Regions from separate parts of the Paenibacillus sp. JNUCC31 genome, predicted to be linked through region 1. Evidence: riboswitches for the same ligand, from Rfam matches in the RefSeq annotation. Region 1 holds a riboswitch; each other region holds the start of a gene.
The links. Region 1 has a riboswitch for S-adenosylmethionine ahead of mmuP (S-methylmethionine permease). Riboswitches for the same ligand answer to the same signal wherever they lie in the genome.

Region 1 (8,232 bases):
CCCCCGAAGATTATTACGAGCGCTGGATTCCGGGGACCTTTCTACGTATGCTTCGTTTCCTGGCGGCCATGCTTGCCCTGTTCGCGCCTGCATTGTATATCTCCTTTATCTCTTATCATCCGGGTCTGATTCCAACGAAGCTGGCTCTAACCATTATTCAAACCAGACAGGGAGTACCTTTTCCCTCCATTATTGAGGCGCTGATTATGGAAGTCTCCATTGAAATTTTGCGGGAAGCGGGAATTCGACTTCCGAAGCCGATCGGGCCTGCGATGGGTATCGTTGGCGGTCTGATTATTGGGGAGGCCGCGGTGAAGGCCGGAATGGTCAGTCCATTTCTGGTTATAGTTGTGGCCGTTACCGCGATTTCTTCGTTCTCAATCCCTTCATATAGTGCGGGGATTACACTGCGTATATTACGTTTTTTTGGAATGTTCAGTGCGGCGGGCTATGGATTGTTTGGGGTGGTCATGTTTTTCTTGCTGCTCTGCAGTCATCTGGTTCGGTTGAAAAGCTTTGGAGTTCCTTACGTCACCCCTGCGGTGCCATTCAGCCTGTCGGATTGGAAGGATTTCTTTATTCGGGTACCCTTACGAATGATGAGGCAGCGCCCAGGCATGATGAATCCGAAAGACCCTGATCGCAAAAAGTAGGCATATCCGATATTCAGGAGGTGGATCATGAATCCTAAAAGTGACCAGCTGACGACAGTTCAAGCCGCAGTTTTTATCATCAATTACATGCTCGGTGCAGGAATACTTACACTTCCCCGAACTACGGTAACGGCGGTCAAAACGCCTGATGTGTGGATTTCAATTATATTGTCCGGTCTGTTGGCTATGCTGATGGGTATAATCCTGGTGAACCTGTGCCGAAGATTCCCAGGGAAGACTGTCTTTCAATTCACTGAGGAAATCACAGGGAAGTGGATTGCTTATATATTGGGAGCTGCGATCATCCTGTATTTCCTTGTCATCTCTGCCTTTGAAATCAGAGTGATGGCTGAAGTCACCCGATTATATTTATTGGAGGGAACCCCGGTGTGGGCGATTGTCATGGTGTTTATGTGGATCGGCTTTTATTTGGTCTCAGGAGGGATCAACTCCATGGCGCGTTTGTATGAGATCATTTTACCCATTACGCTTATTCTTTTTGTACTGGCCATTTTTCTGAGCAGCAGTCTGTTTGAGATCAATAATTTGAGACCTGTGCTGGGAGAGGGGATCATGCCGGTGTTTAAAGGGCTGAAATCTTCGGTACTTGCCTATACGGGTTATGAAGTCATGTTTGTGGTGATGGCATTTATGAAAAATCCAGAGAAGGGCAAGAAAGCCATGGTCTGGGGAATCCTTATCCCTATGGTGATCTACCTTATCACATTGGTTATGGTTATTGGCAGTTTATCTATTGAAGGCATGAGAACAAGGACGTGGCCAACCCTTGATTTGATGCGCAGCTTTGAGATTGAGGGATTGTTCTTTGAACGGTTCGAATCCCTGTTGCTGGTTATTTGGATTATGCAAATTTTCTCTACGTCTACCATCACGCATTATGCCGCTTCTCTTGGATGTTCGCAATTGTTCAAGAAAAAAATGCTGCCTTTTCTGATCATTCTGCTCCCGATCAGTTATATCACTGCTATGCTTCCGCAGAACGTGGACGAAACGTTCAAACTCGGAGATGCTTTGGGGAATGCATCCATTTATTTGTTTGGTGTTTTGCCACTATTGCTTTTGTTGCTGAGCATGTTCCGAAAGAAAGGAGGCAAGTACAATTGAACAGGATCAGAAAGAAATTAACCCTTTTGTCAACGGCCCTGCTGGTTTTTACCTCAGGTTGCTGGAGCAGCAAAGAGATCGAAGATTTAAGTGTTTATGTGGGTCTGGGACTGGACGTCGCTGAGGAATCGAAATTTGAACAGGACATTAATAAACAAGGAGGTCATTATCCCAAAAACAATGTATTTACATCTACCGTACAGATTGTCCCACGTGTTGGGGGAAAACAGGAAAATCAAAGCAGTTCCAGTGGTTCTTCCGGCGGACAAACCTTTTTGAATGAACAGTTGACCGGAGATTCCCTGTTTCAGATCTTTCGTCAGTTTGCTCTAAGAAGAGACCGTCCGCTCATTGGTCATCATTTAAAGGTTATTGTCGTTTCCCAAGAGTTGTCGAAGAAATATAGCATGGAGCAGCTGCTTGATTTTGTTTTGCGCGACAATGATATCCGACCCAGTTCCCTTGTTCTGGTGAGCAAAGGACGTGCTTTGGATGCTCTTAGTTCCAAGGAGCCGGGAGAAATCCCAGCCTTTTATCTGAGAGGGTTGGTGAATAATGCGTATCGTACCAATAAAATTCTTCCGCCTGTATCCCTCGCGAAACTTGATGGCAAAATGCAGTCAGGGTCAAGCTTTTTGCTGCAAAATGTCCTTACTGCTGATGGGGAGCATAAATTTTCAGGTGCAGGCGTCTATAAAGGGAAAACGAAAAAGTGGATCGGCTCCTTAAATCAGGTGGACCTTCAAGGATTGTCCTGGATCACTGGGGAGGCTAAGGGAGGGGCCTTAAAATCGTATGCACCGAAAAAGAAACATACGATAGTCTATGAAATCAAGTCTACGAAGAGCAAAATTGTGCCCAAAGTCCACGGAGATGACATTTCTTTTCATGTAAAGGTTGAATCAGAAGGTCAGCTCATGGAAGATTGGAGTGCTCCGGAAATTCCTTCTACGGAAAAGTACATTAAGGAATGTGAGGTTCAGTTCGCTGATACAGCCAAAGAACAAATACAGCAGGTCATGAACAAAATGCAGCACACCTATCGGGTGGAAGTGGCCGGATTTGGAGAGCAGTTGCGGATCAAATATCCGAGGGTATGGAAAAAGGTCAAAAAAAATTGGGATGAAACCTTTAGTGAGATTCCTGTGACCTATGATGTGAAAATGAAAATCACAGATTATGGATCATCGACGGATTAAAAATGAGGTTGGAGAGTTTCTTTATCCATAAATGGATGATGATATTTAATTGTTGACACAATCATGATAGATCGCTATATTTATAAAAAATCATTTTCTTATCCAGAGAGGTGGAGGGACTGGCCCTTAGAAGCCTCAGCAACAGATCTGAAGGATACTGTGCTAATTCCAGCGGGTGAACAGCCTGATAGATAGGAGCGTTTGTCTTTATTTGTCAGTTACGGCGCACTCTTCGGGAAGAGTGGGTCTTTTTGTTGTTCTGGATGAAGAAGTAGGGGAGCAGGCATGGATAACAACAAAGATACAGGGCATTTTCAGCGCAAAATGCAGGCACGGCATGTAGTCATGCTCTCACTTGGAGGAGTTATTGGTACAGGTTTATTTCTTAGCTCAGGTTATACCATTCAGCAGGCAGGGCCGATCGGGACTATTCTATCTTACCTGATCGGAGCGATTGTCGTTTATCTGGTTATGCTTTGTTTAGGTGAACTGTCCGTTCATATGCCGGAGACTGGGGCATTTCATAGCTATGCGGCAAAATATATTGGGCCGGCAACAGGATACACCGTAGCCTGGTTGTATTGGCTAACCTGGACGGTTGCCCTCGGTTCCGAATTTACAGCGGCCGGGCTGTTGATGCAGCGCTGGTTCCCTTCAGTGAATGTTTGGATCTGGAGCGCATTGTTTGCTCTTATGATCTTTCTGTTCAACGCGCTGACGGTCAAATTTTTTGCGGAGTCGGAGTTCTGGTTTTCCGCAGTTAAAGTCCTTACAATTGTAATCTTCATTATTCTTGGGGGCGCAGCCATGTTCGGTATTATTCCAATGGCAGGCTCGGAAACCGCCCCTTTTCTATCCAATATTACAGCGTCAGGCTGGTTCCCGAATGGCGCTTCTGCGATACTGATGACGATGCTTGCCGTAAACTTTGCGTTCTCGGGCACAGAATTGATCGGAATTGCTGCCGGGGAGACGGAGAATCCGGAAAAGACGATTCCGAAAGCGATCCATACCACGTTATGGCGCTTAATTATCTTTTTTATCGGAACCATTGTTATTCTCTCTGCGCTATTACCCATGTCGGATGCTAGTGTTCTCGAAAGTCCATTTGTAGCTGTAATGGAGCGAATTGGTGTTCCGTATGCAGCAGATATTATGAACTTTGTTATTCTGACGGCGATTCTCTCTGCTGCCAACTCGGGCCTATATGCTTCTTCGCGGATGCTGTGGTCTCTGGCAGATAAAAAGACGATCTCTCCATGGTTTGCCAAATTGACGAAACGCGGTGTACCGCTGAATGCCCTCCTGATCAGCATGGTTGGTGGTGCTTTGGCTTTGCTCTCGAGCATCATTGCACCAGGTACCGTGTATATTACGCTGGTCTCCATCTCTGGCCTTGCCGTTGTTGCCGTATGGATGAGCATCAGTGCTTCGCAGTATATGTTTCGCAGACAGTATCTTCTGGAAGGGCATGCGGTTGAGGACCTGGTCTACCGGACGCCGCTGTACCCGGCAGTACCGATTATTTCATTTATATTATGTCTGGCTTCATGCATAGGCATTGCTTTTGACCCGACACAGCGCATAGCGTTGTACTGCGGTATTCCTTTTATTGTATTATGTTACGCAACGTATTATCTGACAGAACGTGTGAATAAGAAAAGAGGGCTAGAACATGACGCAACCAAAACGCATTAATCCCTTGGAACAGATCCTGCGGGAACATCCGGTTATGATTCTCGATGGGGCACTGGCAACCGAACTTGAGCAGCAGGGGTGTGATCTGGATGATCCATTATGGTCAGCACGTGTCCTGCTGGAGAATCCGGAAGTTATCGTTCAGGTGCATGCGGATTACTTCCGTGCAGGAGCGGACTGCGCGATCACATCCAGTTATCAGGCAACAGTGGATGGCTTCGGCAAGAGGGGCATCGGAGAACAGGAGTCGCTGAAGCTGATTCGCAAGACAGTAGAGCTGGCGGCTCAGGCGCGTGATGACGTGTGGCAAGAAATCCAAGGTGGAGTCGCAGAGAATGTAATTGGGAATGAGTCAAAATGTGAAAAACGACCTGCAGTTGCGATAGGGAAAACGGCATCGGCTCGTCCACGTCCAATTGTTGCTGCATCCGTCGGACCCTATGGTGCTTATTTGGCTGATGGCTCAGAGTATGTCGGTCATTATGGTGTTACGGATGAGACGCTGACCGCCTTCCATCGTCCGCGGATGACAGCACTGCTGGAAGCAGGCGCGGATGTTCTGGCATTTGAGACGATCCCATCCTTACAGGAGGCACAGGTATTGGTTGCTTTATTAAAAGAGTTCCCTGACGCTTATGCATGGCTGTCTTTCTCATTACAGGATGGCAAAACGATCAGTGAGGGGACGCTCTTGGAAGAGTGTGCACGACAATTTGGCTCCGAACAGCAGATTGCTGCGATTGGCTTGAACTGTGCTCCCATGGAAGTGGTGACGGAAGCGGTAGGTGTGCTGAGCCGTGCAAGCGACAAACCTGTCATTGTCTATCCGAACTCGGGGGAGATCTATGACGCTGAGACCAAAACGTGGAGCGGTCAAGGATCATGCGGCAGCATGAGCGATGCTTCGGAAGAATGGGTCGCTGCGGGCGCCAGAATTATCGGTGGATGTTGCCGAACTACACCACATCAGATTGGTGAACTGGCGAAGAAGTGGCGTAAGTAAGACCTGCTGCGTAAGCGCGTGGATTTCCACCAGCATGTAAAAAAAGGTACATGAACAGCCCTTTCGTTCCCATGCATTGGGGTGCACTTCAGGGGGACGGGAGGGCTGTTTTATTTCTTTTGGCTATCGAAAATAATTAGTTAGGCTACAGAGCAGATGCTCTTTCGTATTGTTATTCTTTCTCCCAAGTTATTCTATGACCAGCATACGAGGGGATGCTTCGCCAATAACCCGTGATGAGAACCAAGAGCCAAGAGCTGCGGCGCCAATGCTTAAGCAGGCGAACAGAATAATTCCACCCCAATTCAAAATTAATGGAAGCTGTACGATACCATATCCGGAGAGGATCATCTCCAGTAACACGGGGAGCACATATACCCCTATCACGCTTCCCAGTACTGCCCCAATGACAGATAGTACTGTCACTCCCATGGCAACCGATAATCGAATCCGACGAGATGTCATGCCTATGGATTTGTAGATGCCATAGGTTTTGTTTTCTTTGCGGATACTGATCCGGCAGGTACTGAAAATAATGATGAATGTAGCCAGAATAAACAACAGCCCAATCAGACTCATAGGATAGATCAGGATGTCAGCGGCTTCTGCATAAACCGAATCGAGCAGCGTTTTTTGGGTTACCACCGAAGCGGAAGACTTAAATCGCTCATTCAATTCATTGGCAACTGTATTCGCTTGCGTTGGGTCATTCACATTAATGAAAATGGCATCGAAATCACTGTATGCCGGGTTCACAGTTCTCACGGCATCCATGGTGATTCGACCTGATACGGACATGTTGGCGATGGCCTGATAGATACCCGTTATGATGAATGTGCGCTTTTCTCCTTGAATGTAGAGATCTATGAGGTCACCCAGATCCTTATTTAAGGTTTTGGCTACACTTACACCAACGGCAATTTCATTCTCTTGCTGAGGATTATTTCCTCGCAGGTTCTCAAACCCAAGTTCCTGATAACTTCCATCCAGTACACTCAAATATAGACTGATGGTTTGACCATGGATTTCTGAGGAAGATTCCGGACTGAATACTCCGGTAATGTTTCCTTGCCAGCCCACATATCTAATCCTTGAATCTTCTGCTAACAACTGCTTAAATTCATCCTTAGGGAATGTACTATTGTTAACAACCACAGCTGCAATATTGGCATTATCATAACCCCACTTGGCAGCTGTTTGATAGATTCCGGTAATGCTGGTCAGCAAAACATACCCCAGAACGAGCACGGAAGAAGCCACGGTAGTCAGCAGGAACATCAGAATAGAACTTTTACTGTTCTTGATCAGATTGCGGATGCCAATAACCGCCAATACGGGCATTCGTCCAAAACCGATCCAGTTACCCAGTGGTGAGTGGATTCGGTTGGACATGCGGGTATGATCACTCTCTGACATTCCATAGCGGATTGCCTGCACCGGTTGAATGCTGCGTGCTTTTCTGGCATAGAGTACAACGAATAATAGTACCAGGGCAAACAGGGAGACGCCGACCAGAATGGCTGCACTGCTTCCTTTAATTGCAATATCACTGCTGCCTACCCGAAGGGAAGATACGGAGATATTAATGATGAATTTCGATACTAACACGCTCAGTGCGATTCCTGGGAGAATGGCGACAACGGATAGTAACGAGTATTGAATAACATATGTGCCTATGGTTCTGTTTGAGGTGAGTCCCAGTGATTTGAGAATGCCTATGGTTTGGTAGTTGGCAAGTATGGCATCCGAGATCGTGAATCCGATCGTGATCAGGGCAATTATCATCATCACGACACCAAGGAAAACCATGATGAATCCAACGATCTGACTAATGATCAGATAGAATGAGGCGATACTCTCAAACTCCATCTTGGTTTCCAGAAACGGAGCACCTGTCTCGCTGGCATAATGATCCCAGTAGTCAGAATTCATGCTGTAATCATTAAAATGAATGCCCATCATGTAAGTATCTTTCCCTCCGAGTGAATGGAAATCAGCTTGATAATCAGCAGGATTCATCCACACTCGTGCTGTATTGGTGAAGGGCGCTCCGTATGGAATGTCGACCACAATGCCGGATACCTTCAGATCAAGTGTGCTGGATCCGGTCTTAAAGCCTATCGTATCTCCTGCCGAGATCGTGTATGCATTCGCCATAGATGTGGGAATCCAGACCGAACCTTGTTCAGGCACAGCGCTTTGCAAACCACTGGAAAAAACAAGCTTATCTACCTTCCACGGTAGTGCAGGTGTATCCATCATGTATAGGTACAGGTTCGGAATATCGAGATCATTGAAAGTGATGCCTGATAGTGGACGATACCTCAGCAATGTGGACACTTCAACCCCGTCTTGGGAAGCCCACCAGTCATACACGGCTTTGGGATCATTCAGTCCTTTGTCGAATGTCAGAATCTGATGCGAGCCATGGGTACGCTCATGCATTTCCTTAAACTGATTGCCTGTGTTGGCTAGAATGATGACTGCTGTGGATACAAGGAGTGCAGAGAGTAGAATCAGCAGAGCAATCAACAGATTTTGTATTTTACTTCTG
Region 2 (8,232 bases), 3.2 Mb from region 1:
ACGTATTCTCTCCATATCGCCCAGCCTTGGTTGATAGCGTAAACGAGCTGCGCGGCAAACTGCGAAGGGCTTCTCCAAGCACAACTTCGGCTTTTGTTAATCCATAATAGGGCGAAACATCTATATAATTCATCCCTGCATCAACCGCAGCATGAACTGTACGAATACCCTCACCCCGGTCAATATCGCGAAAAACGGAACCCAGTGAGGAAGCTCCAAAGCTTAATGCAGGTACTTTCAGTCCCGTCTTTCCAAGTACTCTTGTTTTCATCAAATTGCCCCTTCCCAGCATGTCTGCTTACTCAAGTGCCCTTTTATTGTAACAGTTCAATTTCTATATAAAATATCGCCAAATGCGTAATATGTACTGTTTGATGACCTTGGTATCAACGATGGGAAAATGCGAAATGAAAAAGCCCGCCGATTTCCCCATTAAGGAGTAACCAGCGGACTTCAGATCCATAATCTATTAAGTGAGATCGCATGGATTCAATGGATCGGATTGAATTACATCGTTTTATAATTACAATTAGTTCTGCATAACAAAATCTTCATGAACAGCGTTCTCTTCATCAAACATCCGCAGGATGTCATATTTGGTGTTCCGCTGTGCCGGAATGTAGCCCGATTCCCGAATCAACCGGAGAATCGATTCAATGTTGACTTTATACGTCGCACCTGCAGCAGATACCACGTTCTCTTCGATCATGGTGCTACCAAAGTCATTGCAGCCAAATTCGAGTGATTTCTTGCCAATCTCAGGTCCCATCGTAACCCAGGAGGATTGAATGTTCTTGATATTATCGAGTACCAGTCGGCTAATCGCTACCGTTTTCAGATACTCTTCCGGTGTCTGACGCTCCAGTTTCAGGTTCGTATTATCCGGTTGGAATGTCCAAGGGATGAACGCCAGGAATCCTTCGGAATCGTATTTGTTCGCGATGCACTCGTCTTGAGCTTCACGTACACGAAGCAAGTGCAGTGCGCGTTCTTCCATCGTTTCACCAAGACCGATAACCATCGTTGCCGTTGTATTCATGCCGATCCGATGTGCTGTCTGCATAACGTCCATCCAGTCGCGCCATGAACCTTTCAGACGACTGATTTTGCGACGTGTGCGGTCATCCAGAATTTCGGCACCACCACCTGGCAAGGAATCCAGTCCCGCTTCGTGGATTGCACGTACAACCTCTTCCAAAGTAAGGCCATCGGACACTTCAACCATTTTCATAATCTCAGCCGGGGAGAAAGAGTGCATCGTAATATTAGGGAAACGCTCTTTGATTGCTTTGAGCAAATCAGTGTAATAGCTAAACGGCAGGTTCGGATTCGTTCCACCCTGCATCAGAATTTCCGTACCGTTCACATCTTCTGTTTCCTGAATTTTCTGGAAAATGAGTTCATCGGGAAGTACATACCCTTCTTCAGAACCCGGTCTGCGATAGAAAGCACAAAAACGGCAGTACACATCACACACGTTCGTGTAGTTGACGTTACGCCCAATGACAAATGTTCTGTATGGTTCGGGATGCATGCGTTTTACAATCACATTGGCGGCGGCCCCGATTTTGTCTACTTCATTTGATTCAAATAGCTGAATCGTGTCTTCCAAATCCAAACGTTCGCCCCGAAGGGCTTTATCTAAGATACGGTCTACCGTACTCATCGTAAAAAGCCTCCCTCATGAAGAGAAAATAGTATCACGATCCGTCCCAACTTGTTCATATCGATGAAAGTTTTGGTGGCAACATCGTATTTCTGTACTTCCCATATCGTAACACAGGTTACATGTGAAAAAAAGCACCTTATGAATAGGTGCTTTAAAAACAAGTAAAAATTTTTACATATCCTTATGATTTCAATCTTTCTTCAGCATACTTAAACACGGTGGTTCATCACGCTCTGATTCTACGATTCCTGAAGTGCCTGATCCAGATCAGCAATCAGATCATCAATGTCTTCCAAGCCAACGGAGAAGCGCAGCAATCCGTCCGTTATTCCACGATCACGACGAACCTCAGCCGGCATTGCCGCATGGGACATCATCGCCGGGTACGAGAGAATACTCTCCACTGCCCCGAGGCTTACGGCAACAATTGGCAGTTTCACCCGGTTAAGTACTTTCTTAGCCCGATCACCCGAACCAACGTCAAATGAAACTACAGCTCCGTAACCACTCGACTGACGCTCATGAGCTTCACGACCTGGATGATCCAGCAGCCCGGGATAGAATACAGCCGTAATATCACTGCGTCCGCTAAGCCATGCTGCCAGCTTGGCTGTGCTCTGTTCACTATGTGCCATACGTGCGCCCAAGGTTTTCATTCCACGCATCAGCAGCCAGGATTCCTGAGCACCAAGGACCGTTCCAAGCCCATTCTGCAATTGTTTCAATTGTATTCCCAAGGAGTCTGTCCGGGCAACAGCCAACCCCGCCAGCACATCACTGTGTCCGCCAAGAAACTTGGTGGCACTATGTACAACAATATCCACTCCAAGCTCAATCGGGCGTTGGTAATAAGGTGTCATAAAGGTGTTATCCAGAATCGAGATTAACTCATGTTCCTTCGCCCAGGAAGTTACGGCCGCGATATCCGTAATTCGCAATGTTGGGTTGGATGGAGTTTCCATATAAACAGCCTTGGTATTCGGCTTAATTGCTGCTTTTACTTCATCTATATCGGTCATATCTATAAATGTCGTTTCAATCTGCATCCGGCTGAGAATGGACGTTAACAAGCGGTATGTGCCACCATAAACGTCTTCCGTTACAATCATGTGATCTCCTGCCGAGAACATCATGAACACACTGGAGATCGCAGCCATACCTGAGGAATAAGCGAATCCACGTGCTCCGCCTTCAAGCAATGTGATGTAATCCTCCAGAGCCTGACGAGTCGGATTGCCCGAACGGCTATAATCATGTTGAGGCGGATTAAATATATCAAAATGATGGAATGTGGAGGCTTGATAGATCGGCACGCTGGAAGCCCCTGTGGTTTTATCGATTTCGTCACCGAAATGCAGCAGCTTGGTTTCGAACTTCAGGTCCGAATGAACATTTCGTTCCTGATTATTGGAATGGTTATTTTGTTCACTCATGATGAACTCCTCCTTCAATCTCCTGTTGTGCAGCTGACAGTGCATTGCCCAGATCTGCAATCAGATCATCGGCATGCTCAATCCCTACAGAAAAGCGCAACAGACGGTCATCCACACCTACAGCATCGCGAATTTCAATCGGAATATCGGCATGGGTCTGTACCGCAGGATAGGTCATCAATGACTCGACTCCACCAAGACTCTCGGCAAAAGCGATCAGCTTGATATGACGCAGCAAAGGTTCAACATAACGAGCATCCTTTACTTTGAAGGAGAAAATGCCAGTGTTCCCGCTGGACTGTTTATTCTGTACTTCAAATCCGGGGTGATCCGACAGACCTGGGTGGTACACTTCATCAACAGCTGGATGTTCCAACAGGTACTTGGCAATCGTCAAGGCATTATACTCATGGCGTTCCATACGCAGAGCGAGTGTCTTCATGCCTTTCATCAGCTGATAGGAGTCGCTTGGAGACAACACTGCTCCGATGGAATTGTGCAGAAATGCCATTTCTGCTGACAATTCTTCCCCCTTTGTAATAATTAATCCCGCAAGTACATCGTTATGACCACCCAGATACTTCGTAGCACTATGGATGATGATATCGGCGCCGAGTTCAATTGGACGCTGGAAGAACGGCGTCAGTAGTGTATTATCTACAATGGTCAGCAGGTTGTGGCTCTTTGCCCAGGAACTAACGGCTTCCAGATCTGTAATCATCATCAGCGGATTAGTCGGTGTCTCAACAAATACGGCTTTGGTATTCGGCTGACGAATACTTTCCATAGCCTCAAGGTCATTGGTATCCACATAACTAGCCGTTACCCCGAAGCGGGATAAAATGCGTTCAAGCAAACGATACGTTCCACCATAGAGGTCCAGTGATACAATCAGATGATCTCCTTGCCCAAATAGGGCAAAAATCGTTTGCAACGCTGCCATGCCGGAGCTACATGCAAAACCAGCATCACCGGATTCCAGCGCTGCCGCTGCTTCTTCCAGCACTTTACGGGTTGGATTCGTCGTACGAATATAATCAAAACCTGTACTCTGTCCAAGCTTCGGGTGGCGAAACGCAGTGGATTGATAGATTGGAAAATTAATGGCACCCGTCACCGGTTCATTGATGGACCCAATTTGAGCCAATCGGCTTTCAATTTTTAACTTGTTATCTTCCATTGCTGCATCCTCCTGGGATCTCGATTAGATTTGCGGTCCAATATCGTAAGGCGTCTCTTGATATACATAGTAATTGAGCCAATTAGAGAATAATAAGTTTGCATGTGCCCGCCAAGTTGCGGGAGGGACACGGGAAGGGTCATCATTCGGAAAATAATGTTTAGGAAGAGCCACATTCATTCCCTTGGCTGCATCCCGGTCATATTCCCATTTCAATGAAAGCGGATCATACTCGGCATGTCCGGTTACAAAAATCTGCTTGCCGTCTTTGGTGGCGACCAGAAAAATGCCAGCTTCCTCGGATTCAACCAAAATTTCGAGGTTATCATTCTTTTCAATATCTTCACGGCGCACTTCCGTGTGACGAGAATGCGGAACGTTAAATACTTCATCGAATCCGCGCAGCAACTGCACATTGGATTTGTTGATCGTATGTGAGAATACGCCAAAGCATTTCTCATCCAGTGGAACTTTCGGAACACCAAAATGATGGTATAAACCCGCTTGGGAAGCCCAACAGATATGCATGGTCGAAGTTACATTGGTTTTGGTCCATTCGAAGATCTCCTGGATTTCCTTCCAATAGTTCACGTCTTCGAAGTCCATTTGCTCTACAGGAGCACCTGTAATGATCATGCCGTCAAAACGGCGATGTTCGATCTCGTCAAAGGTTTTGTAGAACAGGTCCAAATATTCCTGTGATGTATTCTTGGATGTATGAGATTTCGGATGCACCAGAACGATGTCCACCTGAATGGGTGTGTTTCCGACTAGACGAAGCAATTGCGTTTCTGTCGTTTCCTTTGTAGGCATCAGGTTTAATATAGCGATACGGAGCGGACGAATATCTTGCTTATAAGCAGATGTTTCGTCCATGACAAAGATGTTTTCTCCTGCGAGCACTTCCTTGGCTGGCAGGGTGTCTGGTATTTTGATCGGCATGTTGGTTCAAACTCCTCCTTGTGCATAGATAGATGCAGCATGGGCTGCCATGAGCTTGCTTTCAGGCGCTGGATGCCATTACATCAAGTGACAAGCTCAAGTTCCGTAGCGAAAATCACTGCTGAGAAGTCGGGGCATATAAAACAAAGACCTTCCTCGGATTCCGAGAAAGGTCATATGTAAATAGATATGCGCCTCTCTCATCTCTCAGTTACAACAGTGCCACATGGACACTTGGTCGCTGCAAGAATTAGCACCGTACGGATATACCGCCGGTTGCCGGGTTTCATCGGGCCAGTCCCTCCACCTACTCTTGATAAGATTTCGCTGTATTCAATTGTAATTTAAAATGGTTCACCGTCTACTTTAAAACATTAATCCACTCACGTCAAGATGTAGTTCATAGTCTTCACCTCTGGACCCGGAACCGATCAACTTCCGTTGTCATACACTGCTCCAGGGCGCGAAATCGACACATTTTTGCGCTTGAAAGCACCCTGTACCAGCGGTATACTAAACAAGTGTTATAAACCCTTATGTGAGAGGTGACATATTCAATGGATGGCGACCCGAGGCCCGACTGGCAGCCGAGTTCCTACAAACTGCATAGAGAATTGACATCAGCATGCCGGCAGCGGGACGTTACTTCCGTTTGTATATAGAGCGAACGCAGTCCTGATCTCCAGGCTCCGCTGCCGACCGGCTGATCTCTTCTTTTTTGCGCCCAAATTGATAAAAATCCGCCAGCTTGGCGGGTGCAGAAGGAGTAGATAAACAATGAAAATCCGGTTGGTAAACAACGGTGTATTTATCCCGGTGGATGACATTCAGCAGGCGCTGACTCCACCAGCGGAGGGATTTTACTGGATTGATGCGGACGTAGACGATTTGGCGGTACTTCAACCGCTGTTCTTAATGCATGATCTGGCAGTGGAAGACTGCTTGAGTGACGAAGAACAACGTCCGAAGATTGAAATTTATGAGAGCCATTATTTTATTGTCATTAATAGCATTCGTTTCGATGATGAAGAGATTTTTTTGCGTGCCGTCAACCTGTTCCTTGGAAGACATTTTATTATCAGTGTTACGAAACAAAAAGTCAGTGAATTACGGACATTGAAACCGATACTATGGGAACAGGAAATCAGCACCCCGGATCGGCTGCTGTACCTCCTCGTGGACTTGATTGTTGATAATTATTTCACAGTCGGTGACCGGATTGAAGCACGGATTGAGAAGCTTGAGGAAGATATCCTGATGCACACCAAAAAGTCTCATTTGAATGAGATTATCGGGCTGCGCAGTGAGATTTTGTGGCTCAAGAAAGTGCTGGGACCTCAGAAAGAGGTCATTAACACCCTAAACAAAAAAGACCTGCGTCTCATCGATGATCAGCTGCAAAAATACTTCAGTGACATTTATGAGAATGCTGTGAAAATATCCGAAACCTTTGAGACGTATCGCGACCTGATGGGCAACTTGCGCGAAGCTTACCAATCAAGTATTGCCAACCGTGCGAATGAAATCATGCGCGTGTTTACCGCGATTACCACAGTCTTCATGCCACTGACGGTCATTACCGGTATTTATGGAATGAACTTCGACAACATGCCTGAGCTGCACTGGAAGTATAGTTATTTTGTTGTCATCGGATTAATGGTTACTCTGGGTCTGAGCATGTTCTTTATTTTCCGCAAGAAAGACTGGATTTAAACTGCCACAGAACAGACCAAAGCTGAAAAGACGAAGCCCTCCATTCGGAGTAGTGCCTCGTCTTTTTTATTTATTGTATTTTAGTACGATTAGACCTACTGATTACCCCATTCTCCCTACTCTAGCCCGCATGCTGCTCCGTCTCTGTGTGGCGACGGAAACGAATTCGAATCATGCGCAACCTTTCATAGACCTGCTCCAGACTGCCTCCGCCGGGCTTCTCTTCTCCATACACTTTATGTAACACGGGCTTCAGAAACGTATCTCCCAGCTCTTCGTAGGCGCTCCATACCGCCTCTTGTTCCTGTTCAGGCATTACGGCCAGCTCTGCATCCAGCAGGCAGTCTGTATCATACCCCTCCAGATCCAATGTTTCCAGCAATTCAATCAGCTCCCGCCGGGACAATCCGGAACGATTCACGATTTCCTCCAGCGTATGTCCTTCCCTCATGCCTTCAAGCACCTGCTTGCGTGTGGTAAATCGGTCGAGCTCCTGCTTGTATTTCTGCTCTCTCTGCTTGTACAGCCAGTTCTCATAATCTTGTTCCTTCAGAGCTGTATACACCCAGTCCAACGGAAAAGATGTGGAACGTTCCAAGCCGTTTGTCAGTTCAAGCCATTCTGCCCCGTACTCGGAAGCTTTGCTCTCGCCCACACCAGGCAGCTGCATCAACTCATCCATGGTTTGCGGTACAAATGCACTTATCATGCGCAACAGACGGTTCGTTGCAATAAAATACGGGGCTTTCCGGTCTGATGCTGCTCTCTTCCTGCGCCAAGTACAGAGATCCGTATACAACTCCTCATTGTTAACCAATTCACTGTAACATTGAAGACGCTGACCACTATAACTGCGTGATTTCGGGTCTTCATTCTCATGGAACAGACCCTGGAGCAATGGACGGTATCCTTCTTTCATCTGTATGGCTAGCTGATGACGGTATACATGTAGTAACTCATCCCATGAACTGCCTTCGTACCAGATCACATCCTCTCGGTCACCTTCCTCATAGCGACTCCAACCCAGGTGCCATGATCCTTCCTCTTCACCAATCCATAACTGGGCCTGCTCTTCATCCATACCTGAAATTCGAGATAATCTGTTCATAAAAATGACTTCCATTTCTGTCCCTCCTTCAAAAGTTCAGCTTCGCAAAGTCTGATCATGCTGTTTCAAGACAGCACAAAAAACACCTCTCCTGCAAAATCCATGCAAGAGAGGTGCTTCCTCATTAACCGTGCTATGCTGTTGCTCATATATTACCACAATGGAAAAATTCGTCAACCATTAGATT
Region 3 (8,232 bases), 260 kb from region 1:
TACGATTTTCCAAATTACAATGATGACCACCAACTCCATTTTGCTTGGGGTAGGCAAACCACGGATCACCATGATCAGCGTGGCAGCAGGGATCGTAGTCAAACTCGTGGCGAGTCTGATCCTCGCTCCAATCTTTGGCATTTACGGGATTATTATTGCGACCGCATTGTGTTTCCTGGTCATAACGTACCTCAATTTGCGGGTGCTTCGGAAAATTGTTGATTTCTCGATTATGGGTGATCGCTGGAAAGGATTCATTATTACCGTGCTGCTCGCGGCGGGTGTTGGTTTTGCCGCGAACTGGGCCGGGAACTCCATCTTTGATTTATTCCTGCCAACACGTGTATCTTTCCTTGTTACCTGTCTGTTTGTCGGTGCTCTTGTGGTTGTTGTGTATCTGGTACTCATGGTCGTTCTGCGTGTGTTGCGCAAGGACGAGCTGGGCAGTTACCCTCGTATTTTGCAAAAGATACTCCGTCCGCTCATGCGTCTACAGCGTCGAGCCGGGCAACGTGGATAACCTGTTCAACCCACAATTCACACTTTGTTATCTGTTTAAAACTTAGTACAAGCTCTGTCTGCTTCCATAGCGGACAGGGCTTTTTTGTAATGAGGTATTCCATACAAACGGGAAGCGTCGATAGTCGACAGCGAATAAAGTATGGGTCTTTTCAATCGATAGCATCGTTCCTTATATCCACAGTGGCTTTATTTAATTTTTTCGCTCGCAGGTATAAGATATAGACGATTTTGAACCATTTCGATCTATAATGAAGAATTGTTTTAATGCGTAAAGGTTTTGGCATCATGCGCCAATGCAGTCTTCAGCATGCCATACCGGTGTTCATGGCTCATTTCGAACAGCCAGGGGCGGCGCGGGATCGTGAGATGACCGAGACAATCGCGATTTTGCAGCCAATCCTGCCTTGTAATCGGTTCATACGGCGTATCACCCCATACCGCCAGCAATTCAGGACTATATAACCGTTGTCCTTCTGCTAACCATTCTTGATCCAGCAGTTCCTGGCTATAGAGCTCCGCTTCTCCGGCTTCATCTTTATGAGCGGTGAACAGACCAGGCCAGTATTCAGCACGTGAGCCACGGTGGGGAACCGAGCGCGCAAACTCTAACACTTGTGTGAAAACGTGTTCCACTCCGAATAGCATCGCATATAAGCCTTTGCCAAACATAATCCGCTCATCCAGCTTGCCAAAATGCTCAATTACCCGGCCTGCAAGACCTTTTCTCTGTCCCAGTGGAAATACAATATGATTCAGCCCAGCCAGATTATGCAGATGGAATGCGGATTTGGACAGCACTTGTTTTTGAAAATAAGGATGCTGCACCACCCGGCTCTCAATATAGTTCTGCTCATTAATAATTAACGCCACACTCAGCAGTGAGCTGCATCGCTCCAGCCAAAATCGTTCCCAGAACGGCGTCATGAACGCCGATATATGAAAATGGGACAGCAAATGAAAACAACTCCGGCCAAGTCGGCGGCTGTTCATGTACAACAGGAGCTGGGGGTAAGCATCCTGAAAAATGAGTGCATTGCATCGCTCCAGTAGTCGATACATGTGTTCACGGTCTGTTTGATTTTGCAGATTGTGCATAAGGTCACTCTGAAGATCAGTCATATGATATCCGCCGTTGCGGGAGACCATATGGGCCAGTAAAGCCCAATGCAGCTCCGGATACTGTTCATAACATTCCAGATATGCCGCTGTGCGAGTGATATTACTTCGATTGTTTTCTTGCGTTAATGTCTTGATCTCTTCCAGAATGATGCAATCCTCTTCACAAACCAGTGCACTAAGCGTATTTCGTGCAAAAGCATTCTCGTTCCCGGGCAACAGACGCTCCACTTCAGCTTGCAAGGCTGCAGCCATGTCGGAGTCCCAATCCATGTCTCGCGAGGGATGACGAAGCTGGTTTGAAGCCTGCCAGGCGGCCTGTTTTCCCCGCCACACTTCCCGGGCCGCACCGGGAATGGATCGAACCATCTGCATGATCGACCCGTGATGGGCAGACTCGGAAGAATCCGTTTTAACGGAAGTCATGGCATGACATCCTTTCCTGAAATTCGGGTTATGGTTGAGTTTTATAAACTGTTGATATCAGTATGCGCTGAATATTTGACTTCCACTCCGCAATTTGCTTCACTAAGAGGATAAGACAAGGTATAGAAAGGATGATATTGATAATGGAAAAGATTACATCCAAACCGGAATTTGATGTGGCAATTCAATCTCCACATTTAACTGTAGCGGTATTTAAGGCAGATTGGTGTGGTGATTGCAAGTTCATCGATCCCTTTATGCCTGAAGTTGAAGAGAAGTTTTCACGTGACCTAACGTTGATTGAAGTCGATGTGGATCAGGTGGGTACGGTGAGTGAAGAACAAAATATACTTGGCATTCCCAGCTTTGTAGCTTACACAGATGGCCGGGAACTCGTTCGTTATGTGAACAAACTGCGCAAGTCGAGAGAAGAGATTGAACAATTCCTGCAGCGGGCAGTTGAGGTGTATAACACGATTCATAAATAAAGTATGACAGGTTCACCATGTTAAAGGTTATAATTAAAGGAACGCCATTTCTCTTGAAATAGGGAAGTGGCGTTTGTATTTTCATCATTTCCGGGAGAAACTATCGTGTAGTGATGTACATATTTGATGATGACCTGTGGGTCAACTTTTCGACAGACGTTAACATTTTGTCACAAAGCGCGGCGTCAATGACACATTTATCCGGTATAATGAATTTAGTTGTGAAATAAGTGTCAAAGTATCGAATCAAGCGGAGAATGTAGTTCTTCGCCATCTTAAACCAACAGCGGGTGAGAAAAAATTGAAGCACTTAACCTTGTTTAAATGGTTAACCGTATTAACCTGTCTTGTCATGTTTCTGGCCACATTTGGCGGAGGCGTTGTAACTCGAACGGAATCGGGTCTTGGCTGCGGCGCGGAATGGCCTTTATGTAACGGAAAACTTGTGCCAGCACACACTGTAGCCTCACTTATTGAATTTTCCCATCGCGCGGTTAGCGCACTGGCAGGACTGTTGTCCATTGCCTCATTTGTAGCCTTCTTGCGGTTTGGCAAATCACGCAGAGACCTGCAATTGTTTTCCTTTCTAACGCTGGTGTTTGTTATTGTCCAGGGAATCATGGGGGCTTTTGCCGTTGTATTCTCCCAATCATCCGCAGTCATGGCACTGCATTTCGGATTTGCCTTAATCGCTTTTGCCAGCTCCTTGATGATGGCGCTCGGTATTCGGCAGGAGGCTCGCCACGGTGGATTGGAACGATTGAATCGATACCCGCGGGTCAGCAAAGGTTTTCGTAATCTGGTATGGTTTTCCACAATCTATACGTACCTCGTGGTATATACTGGGGCCTTTGTGAGCCATACGGATTCTGCTGGCGGCTGTTCAGGTTTTCCACTCTGTAACGGGCAGATTATTCCCGAACTCTCGGGAGGCGTAGCTGTTGCTTTTGCTCACCGGGTGGCGGCTGTTTCATTAGTGATCGTCATTGCCATTCTCGGTCATTTTGCGTATCGCAAACATCCGGATAACACGGAATTAAGAGCGCTCGGCGTTATTTCTGTTGTGCTGGTTTTGTTGCAAGTGGTCATTGGTTTTGGACTAATGCTTACGATGAACCGCCCGGAAGTGTATATGTTTGTGGCGTTGGCGCATATGCTCGATATTGCCATTTTGTTCGGTGTATTAACCTATATGAGTTTCCTGGTGTACAAGTTGCATCGGCCCGTTAACCGTTTCTAATATATCCGAATTATTGTCGTTCAGGGGATGAATCCAGTGAAGTTCACCATCCGATGATGTACATCATTGGACAGGTGAACTTTGTTTGATGTCAGGCGAGTCAGGGCAACCTAATGTAAGCAGCGGTCATACGTTTACTCTCATTCCGATTTTGTTTAATATTATAAATTATTATTATTTTGATGATCTGCAGAGTGGATAGAGGAGGCTATATATGCTGCGAACGTTGCTGGGTGAATTACCGCGTCAAAACGAAGGCATACTCAAGGAAGCAATGGAGGCGATGGCTGGTACGCTTGAGCTATTTCAGCGACAAATGCATGTGGACCATGATCCTGCCCATGATTTTCGTAAACTGTATGTGTGGACCCAGGGACTCATCTCCTCGTTGGATGAACTGGAGCAAAGCTGTTTTGCTGCTTCCCATTTTCGTCAAAAAGTCAAAGCGGGCTTTACGGATGATATGACCATACCAGAAAAAGCGGAGTATGCCCGTTACGTTTACTTTTACAAGGATGGTTTCATCCGATGTTTTGCCATTCTGGATAAGTTAGGTACGGTGTTGAATGAAATATTTGAGCTGAATACAACCAATGTTAAAATTCATTTTTCTTATTTCACCGTATTAAGACAGTTTGGCTATGATAAGCTGCATCATGATCTTGCCAACGAGCTGATCCAGATCAAGGACTCCTACCGTGAGCCGATGAGCAAATTGCGCAAACGACGAAACATGGAGATTCATTATATGAACTCCGAAATGCAGGATGATCTGTGGCAGCTGCACCAGACTTTGCAAGGGAAAGTGAAGCTGGAGGACCTGGATCAGCATCTTTTGGAACTCCGCCAAGGTGTAGATATGGTATGTAAGACATTAAAAGCAGCGTATGGCTACATCAACGAGAAGTGGCATAAGCAGGGAATGAACCACCCTGCGAGGTGATTGGATTGCAATATTTGCCTTTGACAAATCGGAATACTTGGATTATACTGAGTTCCTGATCGACAGTTAGATGGAATTAACATTTATGACATTAACATTATAACTACTGAACTTATAAATTAAATATTTCTTATCGAGAGCGGCGGAGGGACAGGCCCGATGAAGCCCGGCAACCGATTTATAACTGCATGACAGCTGTGTCATACTTTATAGATGTTAGGTGCTAATTCCTACAAAATGGTGCAAGGCACGATTTTGGCAGATGAGAAGGTATAATCTTTCACGTGAAGAGCCCTTTTTGTTTCTGCAAAAGGGGCTCTTTTTTGTACGACCAAGGGGAGTTTTCCTTTCATTCGGGTAAAGATACATGTAGGTAGTGGGAAGGAGTAGTAATTTTGATTGAATTAAAAGGTTTAACCAAGACGTACGGTAAAGGTGCTAAAAGTACGACGGCCTTGTCGGACCTGAATTTGAATATCGGTAAAGGTGAAATATTCGGAGTTATCGGTCATTCCGGTGCAGGCAAGAGCACATTGATCCGTTGTATCAATTTGCTCGAAAGACCGACGGCAGGCGAGGTTTGGGTTGATGGGATCAATCTAACCCGTCTGGGCAAGACCGATTTGCAACAACAACGGCGCAAGATCGGCATGATCTTTCAGCACTTTAACTTGTTATCCTCGGCTACGGTGTACGACAATGTCGCTTTTCCTTTAAAACTGGTCAATACACCCAAGGATGCAATAGATCGCAAAGTGAAGGAAATGCTCGCATTGGTTGGACTGGAGGACCACAGCAATAAATATCCGGCCCAACTGTCAGGCGGACAGAAGCAAAGGGTGGGTATTGCGAGAGCACTCGCGAGCGATCCAACCGTGCTGCTGTGTGATGAGGCCACATCGGCACTTGATCCCCAGACAACGGATTCGATTCTGAAGTTATTGCTGGATATCAATGAAAAGTATAACCTCACGATTGTTCTAATCACCCATGAGATGCACGTGATCCAGAATATCTGTGATCAGGTGGCGGTTATCCATCAAGGAGGCATCGTGGAGCAAGGGCCGGTGACGGAAGTATTCCTCAAGCCGCAGCATGCAATTACGCGTGACTTTATGATGCGTGACCATGAGGTGGGAATTGCATTGGAAGAGACTGCTCTGGCGAGTGCGGGTGTTTCATTGCAGACGGACGGATCTTCTAAGCTTGTAAAAATATCCTTCCTGGGCGATAAAACATATGAGGCGATTTTGTCCAGAACGGTTCGCAAAACAGGAGTGGATTTCGCCATCTTGCAAGGCACCATTTCAACGATCAAGCAAGTTCCCTATGGACAGCTGACTGTTCGGTTTGAGGGGCAGTCGGATGAGATTAATCTCACCATTCATGAGTTAATGGATCAGGGACTTGATGTGGAGGTGCTTCGTTAAATGGATTTTTCAACGGTACGTTGGGAAGAAATCGGTAAGGCTTCAATTGAAACACTGCAGATCCTGGGGGCATCGGGCCTGTTCACGATCATTATTGGTTTGCCGCTAGGCGTATTGCTTTTCATGACGGCAAGGTCGGCCTCAATCCAGTCTCAAGTGGTGTACACTGTACTATCGTTTATCGTAAACATTTTGCGATCGGTGCCATTTATCATTCTGATTGTTGCACTCATTCCGTTTACGCGTTCACTGGTTGGCACAGCTACAGGTGTATTGGGCGTTATACCACCGCTCGTCATTGCTGCAGCTCCATACTTTGCTCGGTTGGTGGAAACTACACTGCGTGAAGTGGATCGTGGCGTCATTGAAGCGGCACAGGCGATGGGAGCTTCAACCGGACAGATTGTACGGCGTGTGCTTCTGCCAGAGGCATTGCCGGGTCTGCTAGCCGGGATCACCATTACGATCGTTACCCTTGTTTCCTACACGGCAATGGCGGGAATGGTTGGTGGTGGAGGTCTGGGAACATTGGCCATCAATTACGGATACTACCGTTATCAAAATGAAATTATGATTATAGCCGTTGTATTTATGGTCATACTGGTGCAAGTGCTTCAGATGGCTGGCGATCGGTTGGTTAAATGGTTCACCAGGAAATAACACATAGACAGCAATGTTGCGTTATGTTCGTGTTTATTGTGAAATAACGGAACATGCAAAAAAATTTATTGGAGAAGGGGTTTTACACATGAAAAAATGGTCTATTGCTCTACTCAGTATTATGTTGATTGCGGTTCTTGCAGCTTGCGGAAACAATAAGGATTCCGACAGCGGCGCAGACAATGCCGGAGGCGCACCGCGCACCGTGGAATTGAAAGTGGGAGCATCACCTACACCACATGCGGAAATTTTGGAAAGCATCAAACCTGAGCTCGAAGCAGAAGGCATTCGCTTGCAAATCGTGACGTTCAATGATTATGTTCAACCGAACCAACAACTTGAGGACAAACAGCTGGATGCAAACTTTTTCCAACACCAGCCTTACCTGGATACAGAGAACAAAGAACGTGGTTTCCACCTCGTTGCTGTAACACCTGTGCATGTTGAGCCATTTGCTGGCTACTCCAAAAAAATTAAGTCTTTGGATGAACTGAAAGATGGCGCCAAAGTAGCCATACCTAATGACCCATCGAACGGTGGTCGTGCACTGTTGCTGCTTGCGAAAGAAGGACTTATCACGCTGAAAGACGACAAAAATATCACTTCCAATCTTCAAGATATCACAGCCAATCCGAGAAACCTGAATATTATTGAGTTGGATGCAGCCATGATGCCTCGCCAACTGGATGAAGCTGACCTGGTATTCATTAACGCCAACTACGCGCTGGAAGCCAATCTGAACCCAGAGAAGGATGCGCTGCTGATTGAGGATCTGCAAGGTAACCCTTATGCAAACATCCTTGTATCCCGTGAAGATAACAAAGATGCAGATGCGATCAAGAAACTGGCTGCAGCTCTGCATTCTGAAGAAGTTAAAACGTTCATCAAAGAACGTTATCAAGGTGCTGTAGAACCTGCATTTTAAGCTGAACGAATAAGCTGAAAGCATGCCAAAATATACACACAGAAAAGGCCGTATATCTCTGAACAAGAGATGCATGGCCTTTTTACTGTCTTTGGTTATGTTCGTTTCGTTTCGGATTGCTGTCCAGATTTGCGATAATAAGATAATTCGTTTTGTTCAGCATACTGCTGTTCATCCGCATCTTGCAGATAGGCCTTCTCCGTGGGGGATAGCATGGCTTCGTCTTTGTTCGACGTTTTCATTTTGTATTTGTTCCAGCCCAATAGGGCAAGAAATACGATAACGATAAAAGGCCACCCTTTTTTTAGCAGAATCAGTATGCTGAATTTTTGGCCCGCCGTATAACCAATTCCGCCAACCAAAAGGCTTTTGAGTCCGACGGTCGATGTTTTGTCAGTGGAAGCATCATAATCTTCGTAAGTGTAACCTGTATTTATGCTGAGCCTGTTAAGAACCATCTCTTCGAATGCAAGGCGACTCTG

Region 2: it holds a riboswitch for S-adenosylmethionine, as region 1 does, so the genes downstream of both, metA (homoserine O-acetyltransferase MetA) here and mmuP (S-methylmethionine permease) in region 1, are expected to answer to the same signal.
Region 3: it holds a riboswitch for S-adenosylmethionine, as region 1 does, so the genes downstream of both, JNUCC31_RS09155 (methionine ABC transporter ATP-binding protein) here and mmuP (S-methylmethionine permease) in region 1, are expected to answer to the same signal.

The regions. Positions count from the first base shown of each region.
Region 1 is NZ_CP062165.1:2,393,978-2,402,209, reverse strand. Features, by position in the region: gene JNUCC31_RS10475 (spore germination protein) at 1-653, shown strand, start outside; gene JNUCC31_RS10470 (spore germination protein) at 681-1,778, shown strand; gene JNUCC31_RS10465 (Ger(x)C family spore germination protein) at 1,775-2,977, shown strand; SAM riboswitch class I at 3,073-3,175, shown strand; gene mmuP (S-methylmethionine permease) at 3,263-4,675, shown strand; gene mmuM (homocysteine S-methyltransferase) at 4,653-5,678, shown strand; gene JNUCC31_RS10450 (ABC transporter permease) at 5,868-8,232, opposite strand, start outside.
Region 2 is NZ_CP062165.1:5,546,664-5,554,895, reverse strand. Features, by position in the region: gene JNUCC31_RS24325 (aldo/keto reductase) at 1-271, opposite strand, end outside; gene mqnC (cyclic dehypoxanthinyl futalosine synthase) at 530-1,666, opposite strand; gene JNUCC31_RS24315 (trans-sulfuration enzyme family protein) at 1,909-3,102, opposite strand; gene JNUCC31_RS24310 (aminotransferase class I/II-fold pyridoxal phosphate-dependent enzyme) at 3,095-4,282, opposite strand; gene metA (homoserine O-acetyltransferase MetA) at 4,307-5,224, opposite strand; SAM riboswitch class I at 5,422-5,547, opposite strand; gene corA (magnesium/cobalt transporter CorA) at 6,002-6,937, shown strand; gene JNUCC31_RS24295 (HRDC domain-containing protein) at 7,059-8,060, opposite strand.
Region 3 is NZ_CP062165.1:2,129,963-2,138,194, reverse strand. Features, by position in the region: gene JNUCC31_RS09180 (putative polysaccharide biosynthesis protein) at 1-520, shown strand, start outside; gene JNUCC31_RS09175 (DUF2515 family protein) at 784-2,064, opposite strand; gene JNUCC31_RS09170 (thioredoxin family protein) at 2,208-2,552, shown strand; gene JNUCC31_RS09165 (COX15/CtaA family protein) at 2,869-3,792, shown strand; gene JNUCC31_RS09160 (Cthe_2314 family HEPN domain-containing protein) at 4,007-4,735, shown strand; SAM riboswitch class I at 4,863-5,004, shown strand; gene JNUCC31_RS09155 (methionine ABC transporter ATP-binding protein) at 5,131-6,165, shown strand; gene JNUCC31_RS09150 (methionine ABC transporter permease) at 6,166-6,825, shown strand; gene JNUCC31_RS09145 (MetQ/NlpA family ABC transporter substrate-binding protein) at 6,914-7,750, shown strand; gene JNUCC31_RS09140 (DUF2167 domain-containing protein) at 7,846-8,232, opposite strand, start outside.